3 regions of the Paenibacillus sp. FSL L8-0436 genome follow, and region 3 is predicted to be linked to each of the others. Evidence: riboswitches for the same ligand, from Rfam matches in the RefSeq annotation. Region 3 holds a riboswitch; each other region holds the start of a gene.
What was found. A riboswitch is a leader RNA that binds a small molecule or an ion and turns the genes downstream of it on or off. The one in region 3 is predicted to bind cyclic di-AMP.

Region 1: another riboswitch for cyclic di-AMP. It lies ahead of NSS79_RS18590 (APC family permease); the one in region 3 lies ahead of NSS79_RS17790 (hypothetical protein).
Region 2: another riboswitch for cyclic di-AMP. It lies ahead of NSS79_RS00510 (C40 family peptidase); the one in region 3 lies ahead of NSS79_RS17790 (hypothetical protein).

The regions. Positions count from the first base shown of each region.
Region 1 covers NZ_CP151955.1:4,095,846-4,103,361, reverse strand. Annotated here, with positions in the region: gene NSS79_RS18605 (ATP-binding protein) at 1-442, shown strand, start outside; gene NSS79_RS18600 (thioredoxin domain-containing protein) at 550-1,278, shown strand; gene NSS79_RS18595 (disulfide oxidoreductase) at 1,278-1,709, shown strand; cyclic di-AMP (ydaO/yuaA leader) riboswitch at 1,937-2,096, shown strand; gene NSS79_RS18590 (APC family permease) at 2,222-4,039, shown strand; gene NSS79_RS18585 (iron-hydroxamate ABC transporter substrate-binding protein) at 4,214-5,242, shown strand; gene NSS79_RS18580 (iron ABC transporter permease) at 5,468-6,529, shown strand; gene NSS79_RS18575 (iron ABC transporter permease) at 6,526-7,516, shown strand, end outside.
Region 2 covers NZ_CP151955.1:101,379-108,894, forward strand. Annotated here, with positions in the region: gene motA (flagellar motor stator protein MotA) at 1-615, opposite strand, end outside; gene NSS79_RS00485 (hypothetical protein) at 820-1,113, shown strand; gene NSS79_RS00490 (4a-hydroxytetrahydrobiopterin dehydratase) at 1,351-1,638, shown strand; gene NSS79_RS00495 (cytochrome c) at 1,742-2,098, opposite strand; gene NSS79_RS00500 (GNAT family N-acetyltransferase) at 2,205-2,711, opposite strand; gene NSS79_RS00505 (C40 family peptidase) at 2,974-3,423, opposite strand; cyclic di-AMP (ydaO/yuaA leader) riboswitch at 3,471-3,613, opposite strand; gene NSS79_RS00510 (C40 family peptidase) at 3,999-4,427, opposite strand; cyclic di-AMP (ydaO/yuaA leader) riboswitch at 4,485-4,623, opposite strand; gene NSS79_RS00515 (hypothetical protein) at 4,847-5,674, opposite strand; gene NSS79_RS00520 (M1 family metallopeptidase) at 5,686-7,516, opposite strand, start outside.
Region 3 covers NZ_CP151955.1:3,889,564-3,897,079, forward strand. Annotated here, with positions in the region: gene NSS79_RS17775 (Ger(x)C family spore germination protein) at 1-878, opposite strand, end outside; gene NSS79_RS17780 (GerAB/ArcD/ProY family transporter) at 875-1,969, opposite strand; gene NSS79_RS17785 (spore germination protein) at 2,006-3,430, opposite strand; cyclic di-AMP (ydaO/yuaA leader) riboswitch at 3,749-3,936, shown strand; gene NSS79_RS17790 (hypothetical protein) at 4,230-4,640, shown strand; gene NSS79_RS17795 (SPFH domain-containing protein) at 4,663-6,084, shown strand; gene NSS79_RS17800 (hypothetical protein) at 6,214-6,402, shown strand; gene NSS79_RS17805 (response regulator transcription factor) at 6,680-7,375, shown strand; gene NSS79_RS17810 (HAMP domain-containing sensor histidine kinase) at 7,379-7,516, shown strand, end outside.

The DNA.
Region 1 (7,516 bases), 210 kb from region 3:
TGACCATTTAGTTGGAGACAGCGCTCGAATTCGGCAAATTCTTGTGAACTTGATTGGAAATTCCGTTAAATTCACCCATACAGGTGAGATTAACGTAGTAGTGGAACTGTGCCGTACGGAGGGAAACTCAGAACAATTGCAGTTTAGGGTGAAAGATACAGGCATCGGCATTTCACCCGACAAGCTTCCGCTGCTGTTTCAGCCCTTCTCCCAGGCGGATGCCTCTCACAGCCGGAAATACCCTGGAACGGGGCTTGGGCTAGCTATCTGCAAGAAGCTGATTGATTTGATGAACGGTACGATATGGGTCGATTCCCCGCAGGATGGAAAGACGGAATTCATCTTTAGAATCCCCCTGCATCCGATGGACCTGGCTAAGGAACAGCTTTTCAGCAAGGAAGGAGAGACCCCGAACAGTAAGTTGAAAACAAAGGCGGTGTGAGCTGAAGTTTGTTATGGAAGTTTGCCAAAGAGAGAACTTTAATTATATAATTTTAAATTATATGACTTTCATTACCCGGGTCCTGAGTGGACGGAAAGGAACTCTCTTTGAGCAAAAACAAACGAAACAGTGCCGCGGCTCCCCAACAGGGCAAGCAGGAGAAGCGCAGGGCAGAACAGGAAAAGCAGAAGCAAAAAACGAGAATTCTGATCTTCAGCACAGTAGCAGCCGTTATCATTATCTTTGTCGCTCTTATCATGCTGATTCCAAAAGGGAACTCTGACTTTAATTACAGCGAGATGCATAGACTTGGAAAAGAGGATGCTCCAGTCAAAATTGTCGAATTCGGGGATTATAAATGTCCGGCGTGTTCAGATTTTACCGGTACCATCAAACCTCAGCTTGTTGAAAAATACGTAACTCCGGGCAAAGCAGCCTTTTACTTCGTAAATATGGCCTTTATTGGACCGGATTCCGAAACAGCTTCATTAGCAGCTTTGTCTGTCTATCATCAGAACAGTGAAGCTTTCTGGACCTATTATGACGCAATCTATGCTAATCAGGGCGAGGAGAGCGAAGAGTGGGCGACCGCTGATTACCTGGTAAGCCTGGCGCAGAAAGAGAACCTGCCGATAGATTTTGACCTCCTGCGTAAAGACATTGAGGAACGCACCTATGAAAGTGAACTGCAGAGAGATATGAAGCTGGCCGAAGACAGCAAAGTGACCTCTACTCCTACTGTATTTGTTAATGGAGTCAAGGTAGACAAGGCCTTTGATATCAAAGCCATCGACTCGCAGGTGCAAATCGCCCTTGATTCGGCGGATGCCAAATGATGAAATTCTCTACCTTCTGCAGACGCCACTGCCTGTATCTGGCCTGGTTTGTTTCTGTAATTGCTGTAGCAGGAAGCTTGTATCTTAGTGAAGTGCTGCATTATGAACCCTGCAGGCTATGCTGGTTCCAGCGTATCTTTATGTATCCTCAGCTGATTCTGCTCGGAATTGCCACGTACCGGGGAGATAAACGCATCATTCCTTATGTGCTGCCTTTATGTCTGATAGGCGGGAGCATCTCCCTGTACCATTACGCGGAGCAGAAAATCCCTGCACTCAGTAAAATCTTGCCATGCACAATTGGTGTACCCTGCAATGAGGATTATTTGAACTTTTTAGGGTTCATTACGGTACCTCTGCTTGCGTTGATTGCTTTTGCTCTAATCGCAATTTTGCTCTGGACCGGGCGCCAAGAAGAGCCAGCAGAATAAGAAAAGGCTTTGCAGAATTTAGAGCATAAATATTTCCTTAATTTCTGTCACAATTAACATCCAAAACACTCAAAAATCACGGAACGCTGGGATAATGAAAGAGAATGAAAGATCCACTTATCCCCGATCTTGGATTTGAGCTTTTTGGATGTTTTTTCATTCTTTTTTCATTTTTTTCACCGCTTTACTGAAAAGCTATTGTAGACTATTATTAGTCCTTGTGAGAAGTTGAATATGCGCTGAATTTTCCGCAAGGAAAAACGGGGGAACCAAACTTGGCGGCAACGTCAATGGGGTGAATCGGAGGCAGGTCAGTATGACCGGAACCGTAGGGCTACCACAGCCCGAATCCGCCAGCTAACCTCGTAAGCAAGGGTGGGATAATGAGCATGCGTAAGCATGCGGATCATTTCCGTATGCTTATTTTTGTGCCTGCATTTATGAAACCTGCCAATGAAAACGGCGCGCGGTATTACCGTTTCAACTCAACAAAGAGAGGAACTGTTACTACAATGGTAAGCAAGGTAAAACGACTATTGATCGGGCGTCCGATGAAGTCGAACGAACTCGATCATGAAAAGTTATCCAAGGTGAAAGCACTGGCTGTTCTGTCTTCCGATGCACTCTCGTCTGTGGCCTACGGAACGGAGCAAATTCTGATTGTACTGGTGGCCGCGGGCTTCACCGCCATCTGGTATTCATTGCCGATTGCATTAGCCGTATTGGGCCTGCTGGCCATCCTTATTTTTTCCTATCGCCAGACCATCTTTGCCTATCCGCAAGGCGGCGGAGCGTATATCGTGGCAAAAAGCAATCTGGGCGTTCCTACCGGCCTCTTGGCTGGCGGCTCTTTATTGGTAGATTACATTCTTACGGTTGCAGTTAGTGCTTCGGCGGGAACGGATGCGATCACATCGGCCTTTCCGAGTCTTCATAATCATACTGTGCTTATTGCAGTCTCCGTCATTCTGATCTTGACGATTATTAATCTCCGCGGGGTGACGGAGTCCGCTTCATTTATTGCCATCCCGGTGTATCTGTTCGTGGTCTCTATCTTTGTACTCATCATTGCCGGGGTGTACAAATATATTACAGGCGGCGCTCATGCCGAAATCCCGGAGATCGGTTCCGCCGTTTCCAACGTCAGCCTGTTCCTATTGCTCAAAGCCTTCAGTTCCGGTTGTTCGGCACTCACCGGGGTAGAAGCGGTGTCGAATGCCATTCCGAATTTTAAAGCTCCAGCGGAAAAAAACGCCGCCAAAACCTTGATGCTGATGGGAGGCATCCTCGGATTGATGTTCACCGGCATTACACTGCTGGCGTACTGGTATGGGATTACTCCTAATGAGAAATCCACCGTCGTGTCGCAAATTGCCGAATCTACGTTTGGCCGGGGCGGTTTGTACTTTTTCATCCAAGGGATAACGGCCGTCATCTTGTTCCTGGCGGCGAATACAGCTTACTCGGCGTTTCCGCTGCTTGCGTTCATGTTCGCCAAAGATAAATATTTGCCTCATGCCTTCATGGTCCGGGGAGACCGTCTTGGCTTCTCTAATGGTATTATCTTTCTCGGAGTATTGTCGGCTGTGCTTGTAGCTGCTTTCCACGGAAATACAGAAGGGCTGATTCCGCTGTATGCAGTCGGAGTATTTATCCCTTTTACGCTGTCGCAGCTTGGCATGATGGTGCACTGGTTCAAAACGAAGCCGAAAGGCTGGCAGAATAAATTTGTAGTCAATACAATTGGTATGCTGACTACCCTGACGATTACGCTTATCTTTATCATCACCAAGTTTTCCAGCGTCTGGATGGCCTTCATCTTCCTGCCGGTTGTCATGTTCGTATTCCACCGCATTCACCGTCATTATATGAATATAGCTGATCAGCTTCGCATTTGTCCTGCCACGGATAAACCGCTGATTAAAGGAAGTACCGTTGTTGTTCCGGTTGCGGGTGTTACACGCGCTGTGCTGCATTCGATCAGTTACGCGAAGTCGTTAACAGATAATGTGGTGGCAGTCTACGTTGGTTTTGATGAAGAGGAGATTCACAAGATGGAGCAAAAATGGGAGGAATGGAACCCGGGTGTACGCCTGATCGTGCTTCGTTCCCGTTACCGCAGCATTCTCCGCCCACTGGTGAAATTTATCGATACCGTAGAGTGGAAGACCGCTACTACAGACCATATTACCGTATTGATTCCACAGTTCATTACCAAACATTGGTGGCAGGCGATCCTGCATAATCAGACCAGCCTGTTCATTCGCTCTTATCTAATGAATCAAAAAGATATAGTTGTAGCAACAGTGCCCTATCATTTGCACAAATAGGCAGATAAATATGGTTAGCAGAGGTTGTTTCCGTAGCTTGCGGAGGCAACCTTTTTTTATAGAACGAATAATTTTGTTGACAGGGATAATGAGAATCAATATCATTTAAAAAGTAAGGCGAAGGCCTCGGACACCTTTGACCATTAATGCATGTAAATACAGGAGGGGTTTTTAATGTTTTCGAACAATAAGAGATCAGGCAGCATGAAGCTGGCATTGATCGGATGTATGGCTATGACTTTGTTCTTGTCCGCTTGCGGCAATAGCAATAATGAGAATGCTGCAAATTCTGGAACGGAAGCTACCGCTGCACCTACGGCTACTGCTGAAGCAACGGCAGCGCCAACGAAAACAACTGCACCGGCTACAGAGAAAACGGTGACAGACGCCATGGGACATGAAGTCACGGTACCGGCTAATCCGCAGCGCGTACTTGCTTCTTATATGGAAGACTACCTGGTAACACTGGGCGTTACCCCGGTAGCGCAGTGGTCCGTGACAAACGGAACCCAGGAATATCTGATTGCTGATCTTAAAGATGTGCCAACCATCAGCTATGATCTTCCGCTGGAGGCTGTGACCAGCTTTGCACCGGATTTCCACATTGTGCAGTCTGAGTCCAGTGTGCAGAACGGTCTGTATGACCAGTTGAACAAAATCGCACCTACTTATGTCCTTGGTGACAAGATTAGCAAAGACTGGCGCAAATCGCTGCTCAAAATCGGTGAGCTCCTGAACAAGAGCGCTGAAGCTGAACAAGCCATTGCGGATTACGATCAAAAAGCAGCAGATGCAAAAGCCAAAATCAGCAGCTCCATTGGTGATGATTCGGTCGCCATTCTGTGGCTGGTGTCGAAGAACTTCTTTATAGTAGATGAAACACGCAGCAGTGGTGCCGTAGTGTACGGGGATCTGGGTTTGAAGCAACCTAACCTGGTTACTGAAATTCCTGCGGCATCCAGAGCGACCTGGAATCCGATCACGCTGGAGAAATTGGCTGAACTGACCGCAGATCATATCTTCCTGGTGAACAGTGACAAGACCGAAGCCTCTGACATTCTTAACGGAGCAATCTGGAAGGGTATCCCTGCGGTTAAGGCTGGAAATGTTCATGAACTTAGCGAGGCAAGCAGCTGGCTGTACAGCGGAGCCATTGCCAATTCCAAAACCATTGATGATGTCTTGAGTTTTCTCGTGAAATAATCAGCCTTAACTGTGTGTAGAGAGAACTCTTCAACGGTGGAGGGATGTGCAGGTTCTTGTATCTTGAGATACAATGACCTGCACCTTTTTTTAGGACATTAACTTAATCGTTCACAGTGAAAGTGCGAGCTGTGAAAGCTTGTACATAATTCAGATATTTGCGATAATGAGAATGATAGTTGTTCTCATTAGAGCATTGAACTCATCCTATTAAGGGGAAGACTTATGGTGTCATCCACACGTTCTATAACTAACAGTACAAATCCGTCAGGAGATCAACCGCTGAAGACAAGGCCGGTTGCTGCGGTAGTTATTTTGATTTTCGGCCTTGCCGCTGTCGTCTTTGGTCTGGCACTTTCCGTTTCGGTGGGTTCCGCGGATATTAGACTGGTGACGGTATGGGAGGCAGTCTTCCGGTTTAATCCGGATCTGCAGCAGCATCAGATTATTCGGGAACTGCGGATTCCCCGTGCTTTGGCGGGAGCGCTGGTTGGTGCTTGTTTCGCCGTCGCAGGAGCAATCATGCAGGGCATGACCCGCAATCCGCTGGCAGATTCCGGCTTGCTGGGTCTGAATGCCGGTGCCGGCGCAGGATTGGCGTTAGCTTTTGCTTTTGCGCCATCTGCTTCTTTTCTCTACATTATGCTGTACTGCTTCATCGGCGCAGCAGCGGCAGCCATTCTTGTGTTCGGGATTGGCTCGCTCTCCCATAGCGGCTTAACCCCGCTGCGTCTGACCCTTGCTGGCGCCGCTGTAAGTGCTATGCTGCTGGCGGTAAGCCAGGGAATCGCGATTCTGTTTCATCTGTCCCAGGATATTGCCTTCTGGATGGCAGGCGGGATCGGCGGGACGAATTGGACACAGCTTCGTATTTTGTTTCCCTGGATTGCGGCAGCTCTGATAGGATCTCTGCTGATCTCCCGATCCATTACACTCCTTAGTCTCGGACGCGATGTAGCGGCGGGACTTGGACAGCGGACCAGGCTAGTGCAAACAGCCGGGATTATTATTGTAGTGATTCTCGCCGGCTCCGCGGTTTCGACGGTTGGACCGATTGCTTTTGTGGGGCTGATTGTCCCCCATATTACACGTTATCTGGTTGGCGTCGATTACCGCTGGATTATTCCCTGCTCTGCAGTGCTCGGCAGCTTACTAATTGTATTTGCTGATATTGCGGCCAGAATGATTAACGCGCCTTATGAAACACCGCTAGGCGCTTTAATCGCAGTGATCGGCGTGCCGTTCTTTATTTACTTGGCGAGTAAACGGAAGGGGGAGCTGTCATGAGCAAAGCTCTGCGCTCACCCACCGGGAAACAACGCCGTACCCGGGAAGCAGCCATATTGACTTCACTTGCGGTTCTTATCGTGGTCATCTTTATTGTCAGTATGAACACCGGGTTAATGCGATTATCACCGCTGGATGTCTTACACACAGTCTTTGGAGAGGGAACGCAGCAGCAAAAGCTGATTCTCTTTGATTTCCGGCTGCCGCGCATAGTGATCTCGCTGCTTGTCGGCGCAGGGTTTGCGGTTTCCGGCTGCATTCTGCAAAGCTTGTCGCGCAATGCGCTGGCGGAGCCTTCCACACTGGGAATTAATGCCGGTGCCGGGTTTGCGGTGATTATCTTTATCTCATTTGTTCCGGCAACCTCGGCAGCTCCAATCTTTGTTCTTCCGCTGCTGGCGCTGGCCGGAGCAAGTCTTACGGCTGCACTTATTTATTTCCTGTCTTTCCGGCGTGAGGATGGCCTCTCGCCGACAAGAATGATACTTATTGGGATCGCTGTAGGTGCAGGCATCTATGCTTTCCAATTGATCCTGTCGTTAAGGCTGGATCCGCAGAATTATCAGTTTGTGGCGATCTGGATGGCCGGTAAAATCTGGGGCGGCGACTGGAGATTTGTGCTTGCGCTGACACCTTGGATAGCTATTTTGCTGCCATTTGCGTTCTACAAAGCCCGGGTGCTGAATGTACTTAACCTCGGGGACCAAACCTCGGCGGGGCTGGGCATGCCAGTGGAGAAGGAACGCATTCTGCTGCTGGCCGCCGCAGTCGCGCTGTCCGGCTCCTGTGTCGCCGTAAGCGGCGGCATAGGCTTTGTGGGGCTGATTGCGCCCCATCTCGCCCGCAGGCTCGTTGGACCGAAGCATCAGGTGCTGCTACCTGCCTGTGCCTTAATCGGCGCGCTGCTGCTGCTTACCGCGGATACTATCGGCCGCTGGATTCTGCAGCCGGCTGAAATACCGACAGGTATTGTAGTTGCGCTGATCG
Region 2 (7,516 bases), 3.6 Mb from region 3:
GGACATAGGATGCCACATTACATAACCGGTGAAAATACCGAGCAATGTAGCAATAAAGGCTCCGGCAATTGCGTGCGCCAGAACGTCCATATCACTCATATCCGCCAGAGCGGCAATCAGCCCGATAACGGCACCCAATACCCCTAGGGTAGGAGCGTACATCCCCGCTTGTGAGAAGATCAGGGCTCCCGCTTTATGTCGATCTTCTGTAGCATGAATATCTTCCATTAACACATCGCGGACAAATTCCTGGTCGTTGCCGTCGATAATCATCCGCATACCGTTACGGAGGAAGTTATCTTCGATCTCATCGACCTTGGACTCCAGCGCCAACAGACCTTCGCGCCGGGTAATGGAAGCCCATTCCATGAACATTGTAATCAATTCAGCTTTGCTGACCATCTTCTTCTTAATAAAGAGGATCTTGAACAGCTTGGGTACATTCTTGACCTCCGATATGGGAAAGGCCACAAAGATTGAGGCAGTCGTACCAAGAAAGATAATGACATAAGCTGCCGGATTTTCCAAGCTGGTAAGCGGGGCATGCTTGAGCATCATTCCCCAGACAACTGCGATGAGACCAAATACTAAGCCTAGTAATGTTGAAATTTCCATTTATGCACCTCGTCCATGAGAATTAAGAAGTGATCCGTTCAGACCGCATATTTCATCCTTGAACAGCGGCGGGACACCCTGCACGTAACCAAATCACGTATATTCTTATTTATCGACAGCATTCCGTTTTTTGTGAAGTCATTTTTTCGGCTATAATGATAAGGTAAGTTATTATTCATCTGTGAAGAAAACGGAGTGATACACGTGGGTGTGAAACATGGAAGAGATTACAGCGAGATTCTTAGTGATTTGACAGAAGCAGTCGGACGTATTTCTGATGGGTATGTGTTTTTTGAGATGGAGCCGGATGAATGGCAGGAACTGCCGCAGGAATCCAAGCTGGAGGTATGGGAAGCGCTCGCAGAGGATCTGTTCTACGCGCTGGGCAACGAGCCTGTTATCCAGGTAGGCAGTGGTGTGGTTATCTATGACAAGGAGACGCACCGTATCAATATTTTGCTGGGTGAAGAGGATTTGGCCTCGGTTGTACTCGTTTAGAGCAGCAGAACAGCAGAGTAACGGGAGGAGGGTTTGCCCCCTGTCTGCGGCCCGTGGTAAAATTGTAGATGCCGAGTACTATTTGCCGGGATCTTAGAATACATTAAACCGAAAAAAAAAGCCTCCATCCTGGCGCATCCCTTGGACTTTACCGAAGCTGAGGGATGTTTTGTTTAAAGGATATGGGGAGCTGGGCTGTACGGACTTTACGGCTAACTTAGTAAGGGAGGAAACAAATTGCATTTTACGGAGGAAGAGCTGCGTGAGCAGGTAAGTAAGCTGGAGGGCTGGAAGCTGGAGCCGAATATGATGGTGCGCAAATATATGTTTAGTGAATATATGAAGGGTATCGCCTTTGTGGATGAGGTGGCCGCGATTTCGGAAGCCTTCGATCATCATCCGCATATTACAATTGATTACAAAACGGTAATTCTGCGCTTGTCCGCAAAAGAAGAGAGCGGGCTTGCCGCGCTAGAGTTCCGCCAGGCGCATGAATTTAACGAAGCTTTCGATAAAACGCGTTAGGCGCAGGAGAAACCGACCTATCATAGGAATGGATATAAAAATGCCCGTGCAAGGATGCTCTGAATATCCTTTGTACGGGCATTCTGTATTTTTAAGGTCAGGTTTATTTCTTCTCTGCAAGCCACATGGCGACATTCGCAATCTCTTCGGGAGCAAGCTTATCCTTGAAAGACGGCATTTGGCCGCGTCCCTTCGTAACAATGGTGTAGATTTCTTCTGCGTTATGCTGGCCGCCTTCCTGCTGCAGACTAGGGCCTAGACCGCCCTGTAGCTGATCACCGTGGCAGGTAATGCAGCTTGCCTGTACAATCGCTTCGGCGCTTGCGGCATCCAGTGTGACTTGCGGCATCGTCGGGTTATTTTCTTCGGCGACCTCTGCTTTGCCGGGTAATGTGAACAAGAGCACTACCGCAAAGGCACAGGCTGCGAAAAACAAACCGCCCATGATCCATTTCTGCATCTTCATCCGTCCCCTCCATGTAAGCTGCTTCCTACATTATATAGGATGGTGAAGCGTTATCATAGCATTTGTGTCAAAAAAGTGGACGATTTCAATACTAAAATTTTCAATTTAATGGATCGTTATGTTGTTTATCATAGACCATGCAATAAAATGGCTTATTTCCGGTTGGAGTAAGGCGTTCATAAGTATCCGTGATCGTGAAGCCGCATTTTTGGTAGGTTCGGATCGCCCGCTGGTTCCAGGTCAATACTTCCAAATCAATCTCCCGCTCGGGATAACGCTTCAGCGCGGCCTGAACGATGGCTTCCATGAAAATGTGGCCAAGACCGTGTCCGCAAAGTTCGGGGCGCATTCCAATACCCAGCCTGACGACACCCTCCATCGGAAACAACTGCGCAAAGCCGCAAAGGATGCCTTGCTCGTTGACCACGGAAACATACTGGTCTCTGCGTAGCTCTGGATCGCCAAATTCAATGCCAAGCGCCTCCATTTGGGACCAAGGCATCCATTCGTAAATATTATAAGGCGCTTTGTAATTCCATGCGGCGATGTCTTCGGCATGGCTGATCTCCATGGGGACTACATGGAATGTAACGGGGGAGCTAATCATAAGGCCACCGGCCTCCTTTCATGGGGAGCAACAGCACTGGCTATACCTAATTATATCCATAACTGGCCTGATTCGACTCAGAAATTTTCTGAAAGGCGGAAACTTGACAAAGTGGTAAAAATATTTTATAAAATGGAGGAAATTTGGGGAGATTTATGTTTTGCGGATATTGGGAGGGGTAAGTAATTTTATAGACAAAAAAAACAGGCCCCCCCTCCAGATTTCGGCAAAAATCATGGAAGAGTGCCCGTTTTACGACAACTTATTGTACGTCATCATTGTCTTGGGAATCAGAAGTAACGGATTGGTAAGCATCTGTACTCATGATCCGTTTGGCGCCAACATAGCGGTTGACGTAGTAGCTGTCACTCATCGTGCTGATGGTTACACCACGGGAGGATGAAGCATGTGCGAATTTGCCCTCACCGACATAAATGCCGACGTGGGAAACACCTTTACCGCTTGTATTATAAAATACAAGATCTCCCGCTCTCAGATCATCCCGGGAAATGGCAGTACCCATTTGGTATTGGGAACCGGATTGGTGTGGCAGATTGATACCGATCTTATCAAAAACGTACATTGTAAATCCGGAGCAATCAAAGCCGTTGGTCGATACACCGCCGGATACGTATTTACTTCCGATGGTCTTGTCGATGACTTTATCCATTTTGGAATCCGCGAAAGCGCTTCCTGCTCCGATGGTAAGCATAATGGAAAAGCTTAGTACTGCTGCTGCTAACTTCTTCTTCAAAAGTGAATACCCCTTCCAAATGCCTACGAGGTTAGCTTAAGGGTTCGGTTGAAGGTCCCCTATGACCCCTCTGTGAATAGGAGGTCAATTCACCCAAAATCGGTTCCCCCGTTTCCCTAATGGTTAGGGAACTCGGCATGACTGTTGATTAGGATTAGCTTGTTAACCAATACATGACAAAACCTTTGTAAAACCCGATTCAATAATTACAAAAATGTTACTAAAAACTCACTGCGATAATTGTAACAAAGACTTCGCCAGTTGGCAATCACTTAAAACATATTAATGCATAATATTTACGCTTTTTAAGAGTTATCTTTGCTAAAAAGGTCTTATATTTACGCGCTGAGTAAGCTTTAACTTAGATTTGTTGGGATTTTTAGTAAAAAGGTGTTTCACAGACCTCAAATACGTGTAAAAGGTAGAATAAGGAAGACAAAAAGGAAAAACCCGGAAATGATTACGGCAATAATCAGTTTCCGGATTTCTATAAGTTACAATTATTTATTAGAGGATGGAATTCCTGAGGGATGTCAATCGTAAGCGATAGCTTTGTAAGCTGTTGTGCTCATTACTCGTTTGGCTCCAACGTAGCGGTTGGCCCAGTAGGATTGACTCATTGAACTGATAGTTACACCACGGGATGAAGAAGATTGGGCGAATTTTCCGTTGCCGACATAAATGCCGACATGGGAGACTCCATTGCCAAGGGTATTGAAGAATACCAGATCGCCTGAACGGAGGTTACTCCGTGATACGGCGGTTCCAACGCTGAATTGTGCTTTGGAAGTGCGGGGCAAGGTAAGGCCAACGTTCTTAAATACATATTTGGTGAATCCAGAACAATCAAAGCCGGCAGTGCTTATGCCCCCGGTTTTATATGACGTTCCGAGTGTTTTTGTAATAACCGTATCCATTCTGGAGTCGGCGAAAGCGCTCCCTGCTCCAAGCGTGAACACCATCACCAGCCCTAATGCTGCTGCGGTGCATTTCTTCTTAAAATTATGACTTTTCAAAAGATGTACTCCTTCCAAGGCCTGCGAGGTTAGCTTAAGGATTCGGTAGAAGGTTCCCCTATGACCCCTCTAAAGCGAGATCAATTCACCCAAAATATGGTTCCCCCACTTCCCGGTGCCGGGAATTTGGCGTTTTATGCACCGAAACAGTGACGTATCGACAAGGTTAAATGTTTAAAGGCACATTCATTTACTTCAAATTAGTTTCAAAAGATTACAAAGTTGTTACTACTGGTACAGGCATCATTGTACCAGAGGATTTACAGTTTTGCAAATACCCTAAATCACGTTGTAACCAAAAGAAGAGTCCCGCCCTTTATCTGGGGCAGTGACTCTTCTATTATGCCAAGGGACTGGCGTAATTATTATGGAAATGTTTTGCTGCACCAAAGGTGATACTGCCCCGCTATGCTCCACATTTTGAACAGCGTTGAGGGAAGCGGTGAAAATTGCCGGAACAGCAGTGCGGGCAGGCCTGGACAGAAAAGTGCGGTCACTCCGGAGAGCAGCAGCAGAAGCAGGCCGCAGGCGCCGAACAGTGCAGATATACAGGTGGAAGGGAGGATTACCCTCAGGCCAACCAGCAAGGAAGAGAACATGCCTGTTCCTCCGGTGAAGCCAAACTGCATGTACAGCAGCAGAATGCGGATCAGGTAGAAGTACAGGAGCCAGGCCAGAACATAAGGAACCAGTCTCAGCAGCAGGGTATAATCGAGAATACCGCTGAGGAGAAGCCCGTACATTTTGGGGAGAAGCCAATACAGCGGTGCTGCGGCCAGAAGCCATTCCGCTAGACTGAACAGCAGTACGGGGAGTCCGTAAAGCTTCATTCCGGGAAAAAAGAACATTCCCCGCTCCCCTTTGCGCTCCTGGTGCAGCTCATGCAGCAGCCCTGCACGGATAAAGGGGGAGCATAGCAGCCGTAGCGCTGAGAGGGCCAGCAGCAACCAGAGCCAGCGCAGCACCCCGGGGTCTGTGCCGAGTGCAGTCTGTCCTTCGATGTAATACAGCAATCTGCCTACTCCGCTGCCGCCGGCGTGTGTATCGGGATAACGGAGCAGCAACGGGATGAGGGCTGACCTGACGAATCTGTACAGGAAATAGCCCCAAAGCAGCCGATAGATAAAAAGCAGAATCAGAATATAAAATTGCTCTTTCATGCTGTACCAGCCGCGGGTTATCGATCTTTTCACAATCCTTCACCTCACCAGACAAGAGTTCCGAGCAGGGTTTCAAGCAGCTTCGTTGCGCTAAGCGTCCAGCGGGAGAGCGTCTTTCGCTCCAGCTCCGCCAGTCTAAAATTGTTGATATGCTTACTCTCCAGCAGAATGGAGTGCTCCGGATCAATCTCTGCGGACAAAAGAGGCGCTTTGTAGGCTAGCTGAAAGGTGGTTTCCTTCTCTTTCCCATTCCAAAACTGCTGGACGGTATAGCCATCCAGGAAGGTGAACTTTATGGGGACGTCACCATACTGATTTCCTTTATTGCTGACCGCTACTGAGCTTTCGTAACGGGCATTGTCATCACCGCCCTCTTTTTTAGGGTCAGAGATTTTAATATGATCAATCGAAAAATCCGGAGAACCGCCGCTGTATACATATTGGTCGAAGTAGGCTTGCCAGGATTTTTTGGTCACCTTCTCCACGATTTTCTGGAAGTCAGCGGTAGAAGGATGCCGGAAGCGGAACTTACGGGTATAGGCCGCCATTAGGGTATCCATCGTCTTGGTTCCGACCTGCTGTTCGATATCCTTCAGCACCAGCTTGCCGCGGATGTACACATTTCGGGCATAGGAATCGGCAGGAGTGTATTTCCAGGTTTCCAGGTCAAGCGGCTGGGAGGATGTCACCAGGCTGGCCTGCAGGACATGATTGGATGATACCCCATACTCCTGCTCCATCAGCCTGTCTTCGGCGTAGGAAGTGAAGCTTTCGTCCAGCCAGGCCTCCTCGAATTCATTGCTGGCTAACATCCCGTAGAAATATTGATGGCCGATCTCATGAATGACCGTGCGCTCCAGAGAGGTCCCCGGAGAAGCCTCGGCTGCGCCAAAAGCAGTAACCAGCGTGGGATATTCCATCCCGCCGGCGCCATTGCCCTCTTTGGGAGGTACGACGATGGATAATGTAGAGTAAGGATAAGGTCCGTACCATTTGCTGAAGTTGGTCAGGGCGGCCTTCGCTGCCTGGAAATAACGCTCCTGCAGATGTTTATGCAGCGGGTCCAGATAAAGCTTGATTCTCACGCCCGGTACATGGTCTGTAGAGAAGGCCTCCTCGGCTACCACAAAGTCCGGGGAAGCGGCCCAGGCGAAGTCATGCACATCATCCGCATAAAATTGGTACACCTTCTGATCCTGCTTCAGCTTGGCGCTCTTGACCGGGAACCCGCTTGCGCCAACGATATAATTAGGGGGGACGGAGATGGTTACATTGTAGATACCGAAATCGCTGTAAAATTCGGATGTTCCGTGATATTGGTGCAGATTCCAGCCTTCCTCTTGTACACCCCGGGTACCGGCAGGTTCATAGACGCTCAGTTTGGGAAACCATTGCCCGGCCATCACGAAATTGCCGGCGGAACCCATGCGGGCGAATATTTTGGGCAGCTTAACTTCAAACTGGACCTTAAGCGTTACGCTTTCCCCTCCGTTAACCGGCTGCGGGAGATGCACCTTTACGAGTGTCTTGTCATTGACATTGCCATCATCAGGCTGCACGTATTGCAGCCGCTGCATAAGCGATACTCCCTCCGTAGTCCGGAGATCGGTCAGGGTCATGCTGCCAAATCCGTTCGCTGGCATGGCATCACCCCGGAGTTCGCCTCCAGATTCTTTCATAAACGTAGTATCTTCAGAAGCAAATGCGTTTGGATAAAGATGAAAGTAGAGTTCTTGTACCGGTTTTAGGCCCGGGTGAGTCCAGGTCACCGTCTCTGAGGCTCTTAGAGAGGTGGTGTCCGGCAGCAGCTGCACGTCGATATGATACTCTACTACCCGCTGGCTTAACGCTTTCGAGACCGGAAGGGGAGTGCTC
Region 3 (7,516 bases):
TCTACGATGGCTTGAAGTTTTATTTCCAAATTGACTTCAACACTTTCGTCAGCAGAAACCGATACCTTGAATTTCCGTTTCACTTTTTTTAAACCTACATTAATGGTGATGTACTCCTGTATATTATCCGGATAGCCCAGAACAATTTTCTTTGTGAATCGCGCATTTTTCCCCTTTTGCCCGTTCAGCAGGACTAGTAATATTGACTGATCCGGGTTCAGCATCCCGCTATAATACTGATCATTAAAGAGGGCCAATCCTTTTGTGATAATCTCGTCGCTTTCTATAGCTATATAGGGAAGAGCAAAGTCCTGCCCAGGATCCTTCAGGAACCGGAACACGGTATCTAACGTTTCTTTTGGAAATACACTCATTTCCTCAAGACTTTCAATCTTATGTGTAATGAAATCGCCAATCTTTAATTCTCCAACCATTTTTTGTTCAAGAATGTCGGATGCATTTCCTTCCGCAATAATTACCCTAACGTTGGATGTCGGGTTGCTTGGATCCCTGAAGTTCACATCCAAATTAGAGTACAGGCCATGCTCTGCTATGGACTTTCCGAATAAGAGAAAACCATTTTTAAGAAATCTTATGTTTCCCCTCACCCGATTACGCATCTCATTGCTGGCACTACGTAGGTTATGTCCATAACTCGTATGAATTTCGTTCGTAGTAGCTTTTTGCTCAATATCAGGTGGAATGATTAATTCCACAGTTTCTTTTATCTTTCCATTTTCAGTTAGATCAAACCCCACACTGTAGGCCAGATGCAAGTCTTTCAAATATTCCCGGTCCCAGCATCCGGTCAGGCTGAGGGGGAAAAGAATAATCAGCACCGACAGTGCAACCATTCCTAATTTCACGCGCCATCTCATGCAAGGCCACTTCCTTTTCTCTTTATAAATAGAGAAATGATTAACATTACAAGCGGGAATCCACCAATAAAGAGATAGGCAGCATTTGTAGCGGCTGTATCCATTAGATGAATGCCAACAGAAGTTACTGGCGCAAGCGCGATCATAAATGAAATGATCTTCACAAACGGAGTGAATTTCCGATGGCTTTTCCGTCTAAATAAAACACTGAGCCCAATGGACGCTGCATAGCAATAGCTTACGATAGAACATACAATGGTTATGGTCCAGATCGGCAAAAACAAGATATCTGCACGGTCTATAATGAAAAAGCTTAGAGATTTCATTAAGTAAATGACCGGTTCGGGAATCAGTTTGATTTGCTCGGAGTTAAAGAACATCAGACAGGTAGAGACCACGAAGAAATAGAACAGGGTCACAAACAAGTTGGAGAGACTGACCGTTATCAATTTTTGTTTATCTGTACCTTCAGACAAAGGGTAGACGATCAGCATTAATTCGAAACCATACATTGATATGGTTGTTTCCTTCGCTCCTTTCACGATATTCCAGAAGCCTTTTTCCAACAGCGGTAACATATTTTCCAGATGGGCTTGAGTCAATCCATAGCAGACAAATAAAAATAGTGGAATAAAAAGCATGGAAGCCAGCGTATAAAATCTTGCCAATACTGTCAGCTTTTCTCTTGCGAGGTAGAGAGTCATGATAGAAAAAAGAGCTAATACAGCCCATCTTGGCGTAGTTTGCAGCATCCATCTCCGGAGCACCTCAACGGCACTAAGCATAGTATTGGAGCCAAGCAGAATAAAGTAACCAATATACAGAATAATCAATAGACTGCCAATAATCGGGCCTGCAAGTTTTATGCAAATACCGAATAGGTTAAGTCCGGGGAATTTCTTCAGCAGGACCCACAGAAGAATGATGACAAGTTGGGTAATAACCCCTGCAACTAAAACAGAAAGTCCACCTCCACCTTTGGCAGTTTCGTTAAGTTTGTTAGGAAGAGACAGAATACCAACACCGATTTGGGCTTGAATAATAAAAAGGAAGAGTTGTCCCCTTGTGATCTTTTTTTCTTTTTGAGCCACCGTATCAACTCCTGTAAGTACTGTGTAAATTAATGATCATTTATCCGTTTTTGGGTTGCTTGAACTCTTTCGGATGGACCAAATTGGAAAGCGTACGAAGGTATCTTTCAGACCTTGAAATTTCAAGGGACTTAAGGGTCTCAGGTAGGGTTGCCCAAACGATTCTAGCTTGCACAAATGTATGAAAATGAGTGTTAACCCAAATGATATCCCAATATATCCGAATAATGAGGCAGCAATCATCAATGGAAACCGCATAAACCGGATAGCAGAGCTCATTTCGTTGGAAGGGATAAGAAAAGAAGCAATGGCAGTCAACGCTACAACAATGATCATCGAATATGAAACCAATCCCGCTTTAACAATTGCATCCCCGATAACCAACCCCCCAACAATCCCAATAGTTTGACCTACACGGCTGGGCAGACGAAGCCCTGCTTCCCGCAGCAGTTCGAATATAAATTCAAGCAGCATCGCTTCAATCAGCGGAGGAAAAGGGACCCGGGTCAATAAACCTTGAATCGAAAAAAATAATTGCAAGGGAAGGACATTGGAGTGGAAAGAAACGGTGGCAATGTAGAGCGCTGGCAACTGAAATGCTGTTACAAAGCCGATCAGACGGATAAACCGGACAAAAGAAGCGATCATCCATCGATTGTTATAGTCATCCGGTGTCTGATAAAAGCTGAAGAAGCTCGCCGGCAAAATCAGAGCTGTGGGGTCCCCATCCAGCAGTATGGCGACATATCCGTCAAGCAAATAAGCTGAGGTATGGTCCGGACGCTCCGTATTGATTAGTTGGGGAAATATGGAGAAGGAGTTATCCTCCGTTAATTCCTGAATAAAGCCAGTGGAGATTATCCAATCGAGCGAAATTTTCTTTATTCTTGATTCTACAATCTGTATCAATTCAGGGTTGGCGATATTCTCCATATAGACTAAGCCTACCTGTTTGGGGGCGAATTTCCCAAGTGTGAAGTAGCGGACAATAAGGTTTGGGGAGGCTATTTGTTTGCGAATCAGGTATAAGTTAACCTTCATCTGTTCAATAAAACCGTTATGAGGTCCCCGAATAACCCCCTCATTCTCAGGTTCGCTAATGCTTCGTTCGTATTTGGCAGGAGTGAAGAGGACATAAAATCCAGACATTCCTTCTAAAAAATAAAGACAGCTTCCTTCAAGAAGTCCCTGAATACCTTGGTTTAGTTCTGTTTCCAAACTGAAACTAAGCATTGTGAAAAGCTCAGAGAGGTCTTTGTCCTGATTACGGCTAAATGGAACAATCACGTTCCGTTCAATCAATTCCGTGTCAGTGAGAGAATCCAGATAAAAGAGCATTCCTTCCCTTCCCTGAAAGGATAAGCCTCTTTTTTTGAGGTCACTTGTATGGAACAGTGCGGCTTCGATGTAATCGGAATTTTGATCTACAGAAGGAAATGAGGTCTGAGTTTGGTTAGTCATTATAAGGCGCTCAACTTTCGATTAGTTTTGCTGTTAACGTTCCCGAATGATTTGCAGAATATTCCTGACGGAACTTTAACGTGTAATACAGAAGAGTACGGCGGATGATGATGAGCCGTAGAGGTTTCTGTTTTGTTTTCCCAGGGACATGAAGTGGAGCAAAAATGAGCAAATCATCGATCGACTAAGAGTAAAACCAAAGAATGCGCATTCATTCGTGAAGTGATGGCATTTTGGGCTTCTTTTGCCATCCGCAACGTTTTACATTAAATGGTCACAGGCGTAAGATTCAAATCAACAACCGAATGTAATATAACTGTTCTCAAATGGCTGAATTCCGATAATGGGAACGGGGGAACCAATGGTGAATGCGGCTTTTGCTCAGATAGCTGCCGCTCACTTGGGGTGAATCCTTGTTGCGTGCTGAACAGCCGCTTCTTACAAGGTAGGGCAATCTCGCAGCCCGAATCCGTCAGCTAACCCCGTAAGCCTCGAAGAGAGAGGATGAGCGCCATGATCGATTAACCGACCACGGAGAGCCCTGACGCTTCTGTGGTCTTTTTGCTGCGCATGCAGAAAGGAAAGTTGATCTGTATAAGAGTTTATAAATCTTATAACAACGTAAATAAGAGTCATTTGGCACTATCTTAAATGCTTTAAAGGGGGGATTGTTATCGTTACTGTATTTATCGTGTGCTTCTGGGTTGGATTGCTGCTTCTCCTCAGCGGCGGATTTCATGGGCATGGCCTGGCGGGTCATCTGCATGTGGGAGGTGGCGATGCTGGTGGTCCGGGCTTTGTGCCCATACTCCCTCTGATGGTGTTTGTCACAGTCTGGGGCGGCAGTGGTTATGTGCTTACCCGGTTCAGCGGAATGAATATGCTTGCAGTGGTGCTGATCTGCACCGTGGTGGCCTTGCTGCTGGGCTGTCTGATATATGCGGTGCTGGCCCGGGTGATGACTCGGTATGATAGTAGCATGAATAAAATGGATTATGAGCAGGCGGGACAACTCGGGTACATCAGCATTTCTGCAGTGGATGGAGCAGTGGGAGAGATGAAATATGTGCTGCATGGAACGATGCGTTCGATTGGAGTGCGGGCAGAAACCGGCCAGCAGCTCGCCAAGGGCGACAGGGTGATTATTTTGAAGGTGGATAAAGGAATGGCGGTAGTCACCCTCTTCGAGAGGGAAAACGAACAACTATAAATAACGGGGAGTGTCGAACCGAATGGTTATTCTTTATTTAATCTCGGCAATTGTTGTTGTTATCCTGCTGGCTTTGTTCAGTATCGTGAACGCTTATAAAAAGGTTCCGCCCAATCAGGCGATGATTGTATTCGGCCTCGGTGGAAAAAGAGTGGTTCAGGGCGGCGGGACGTTCGTCATTCCCGGCTTCCAGAACAATAAGACCATCTCCATGATGCTGATGAGCTTCGATGTCATCCCGGCGCAGGCGATGTTCTCCCGGCAGGGCATCAAGCTCAACCTGGAGGCGGTGGCCCAGATTAAGATTAAAAGCGATCCTACTGCTATTCTGACTGCCAGTGAGCAGTTTATCGACAGGCCGGAAGAAGACCGTGAGACGATTATCCTGCATTCGGTGGAAGGCCATTTGCGCGGCTTGATCGGACAATTAACGGTCGAATCCATTCTAAAAACACCTGACGAAATCAACAGCAAGATGCGGGAGACCTGCTCGGAAGACCTCGATAAGATGGGGCTTGAGGTGGTCAGCTTTACCATTAAGAAAATTACTGACGACAAAGGGTATATCGACAATATGGGGGTTCCGGAAATTGAGCGCATCCGCCGTGATGCCAGCATCGCCAAGGCGGAAGCAGAACGCGACATTCAGATCAAACAAGCCGAGGCGGAGAAGGAATCCGCCATTGCCAAGGCCAATGCACATCAGGCCACCATTGAAGCGGGAACCGCCGCCCGCGCCAAGGAATCTCTGTTCGAGAAGGATTTGAACATTAAGCAGGCGGACTTTAAGCTGGAGACTGAAGTGAAAAAAGCACAGGCGGATCTTGCGTACGAATTGCAGCAGAACAAAATCAAGCAGTCGCTGGTTACCGAACAGGTCAAGATCACGCAGATGGAAGCGGAGGCCAACCGGACCGTCCGGGAAATCGAAGTTGAGCTGAGACAGAGGGAGCTGGAGGCAACGGTGATCAAGCCTGCTGAGGCGGAGAATCAGGCTACGATCATGAGAGCGGAAGCAGCTAAACAGCGGCAAATTCTTGAGGCGGAAGCAGAAGCGGCCACAATGACCAAACGGGGGCTGGCAACCGCGGAAGCAGAACTGGCGAAGGGAAAAGCCAACGCGGAAATTGTTCAGCTGGCCGGAGCAGCGGAAGCGGGGGCACTGGAGAAGAAAGCTGAAGCGTACAAACAGTTCACGCAAGCCGCCCTTATAGTGGAATTCTTGAAGGTTCTGCCAGAGCTGGCTGACAAAATCGCTTCCCCGCTGTCCAAAGTCGATAAGATTACAGTGATTTCCCAGGATGGAGCTTCATCCGGCGTGAACAAAATTACCGGCGATATCGCCAAAATCATGGCCCAGGTTCCTGAATTGACACAGACGCTTACCGGTATGAACGTGACAGAGGCTCTCAGCGGGCTGCTCGGGCGGGATAAAGAGCAATAATTCTACACAAGCTGGGATTTTGAATTCCTTGCATAAGCACCGCTCTATTATGGAAAACTTCTGTAGTGCGAATAAACAGCATGATTCCATGTTTAGAGACTTATTTTGATTTCTTAGGAGGTTAAGATTATGACAAATCAGGATCCGCAGGAACTGCTTAAGCGAAAACACGAAATGGATGAGCAAAAAAGGCAGTTCACAAATTTTTCCCGAAGTGTTTGCGGCCATGGTGAGTTAGAAGCAGGGCAGGAATTCAGTACTGACCGGGTGCCTGACGATCAGAACCGTATGAAATCTGTTGAGAACAGACGTGATTGATCTTAAGAAAGCTATAAAAATTAGCCGATCCTTTTCTGGATCGGCTTAAAAAATGATTATTACGTTCTACCCCTGATAGGAGGACGGAATATCATCCGGGGGAAGGGCTCCATTCCGGATAACCCTGGTGGACAAGGCTGGGTGAGCGGGCTGGAATTAAGCACCTCATTAATAAATTTTCCACTAAACAGCTTTGTGAAAGATATCTTTCATGATACAGTGAAAAAATGTTGTAGCTTTACTTTAAAAACTTTCTTGAATTAAACAGAGGTGCTCAATGAATCGAATTTTACTGGTTGAAGATGATGATAATTTGGTATTCGGTATTGAATATACTTTAACGAGTGAAGGATATACCGTTGTTATTGCCGGTAGCTTGGAAGAAGCCAGAAAGGCATTAAAAACAGACGACGTCGATTTAATTTTGTTGGATATAAATTTACCTGATGGTTCAGGGTATGACCTGTGTAGGGAAATCCGTACAATATCCCAGGTCCCCATCATTTTCTTGACAGCTTTGGATGAGGAGACAAATGTTGTTGCTGGTCTTGATTTGGGAGCAGATGATTATATGACCAAACCACTCCGTACCAAAGAACTTCTCTCTAGAATGAAAGCCGTTTTAAGGCGCAATCATAAGCCCACGGATGAAGCGAATAGATGGATATCCGACGATATTGAAGTTCGAGTTCTAGAAGGAACTGTTCTTAAATACAATCAGGAACTTTTATTGACGGGGCTGGAATATCGATTACTATTGATGTTAATGACTCACCCCAAGCAAATTTGCAGCAGAAGTATCATTCTTAACAGTCTATGGGATATGTCAGGAGAATTCATTGATAACAACACCCTTTCGGTTCATATTAGAAGGTTAAGAGAGAAGATCGAGGATGTTCCTGCTGTACCGAGATACATCATTACCGTTCGAGGAGTCGGATATAAATGGAATGCAGATGTTGTAGGGAGATAAACCATGAATGAATTCGTTCGTAATCCAGAGTGGAAGTCTATTACTGTTAAAGCGATCGTATTACAAGTTATGTTAGCGGGAATCATGTTCTTTTATATGAGTTATCAAGTCATTCAGATCAATAAGTCGGTGGTTAATCAA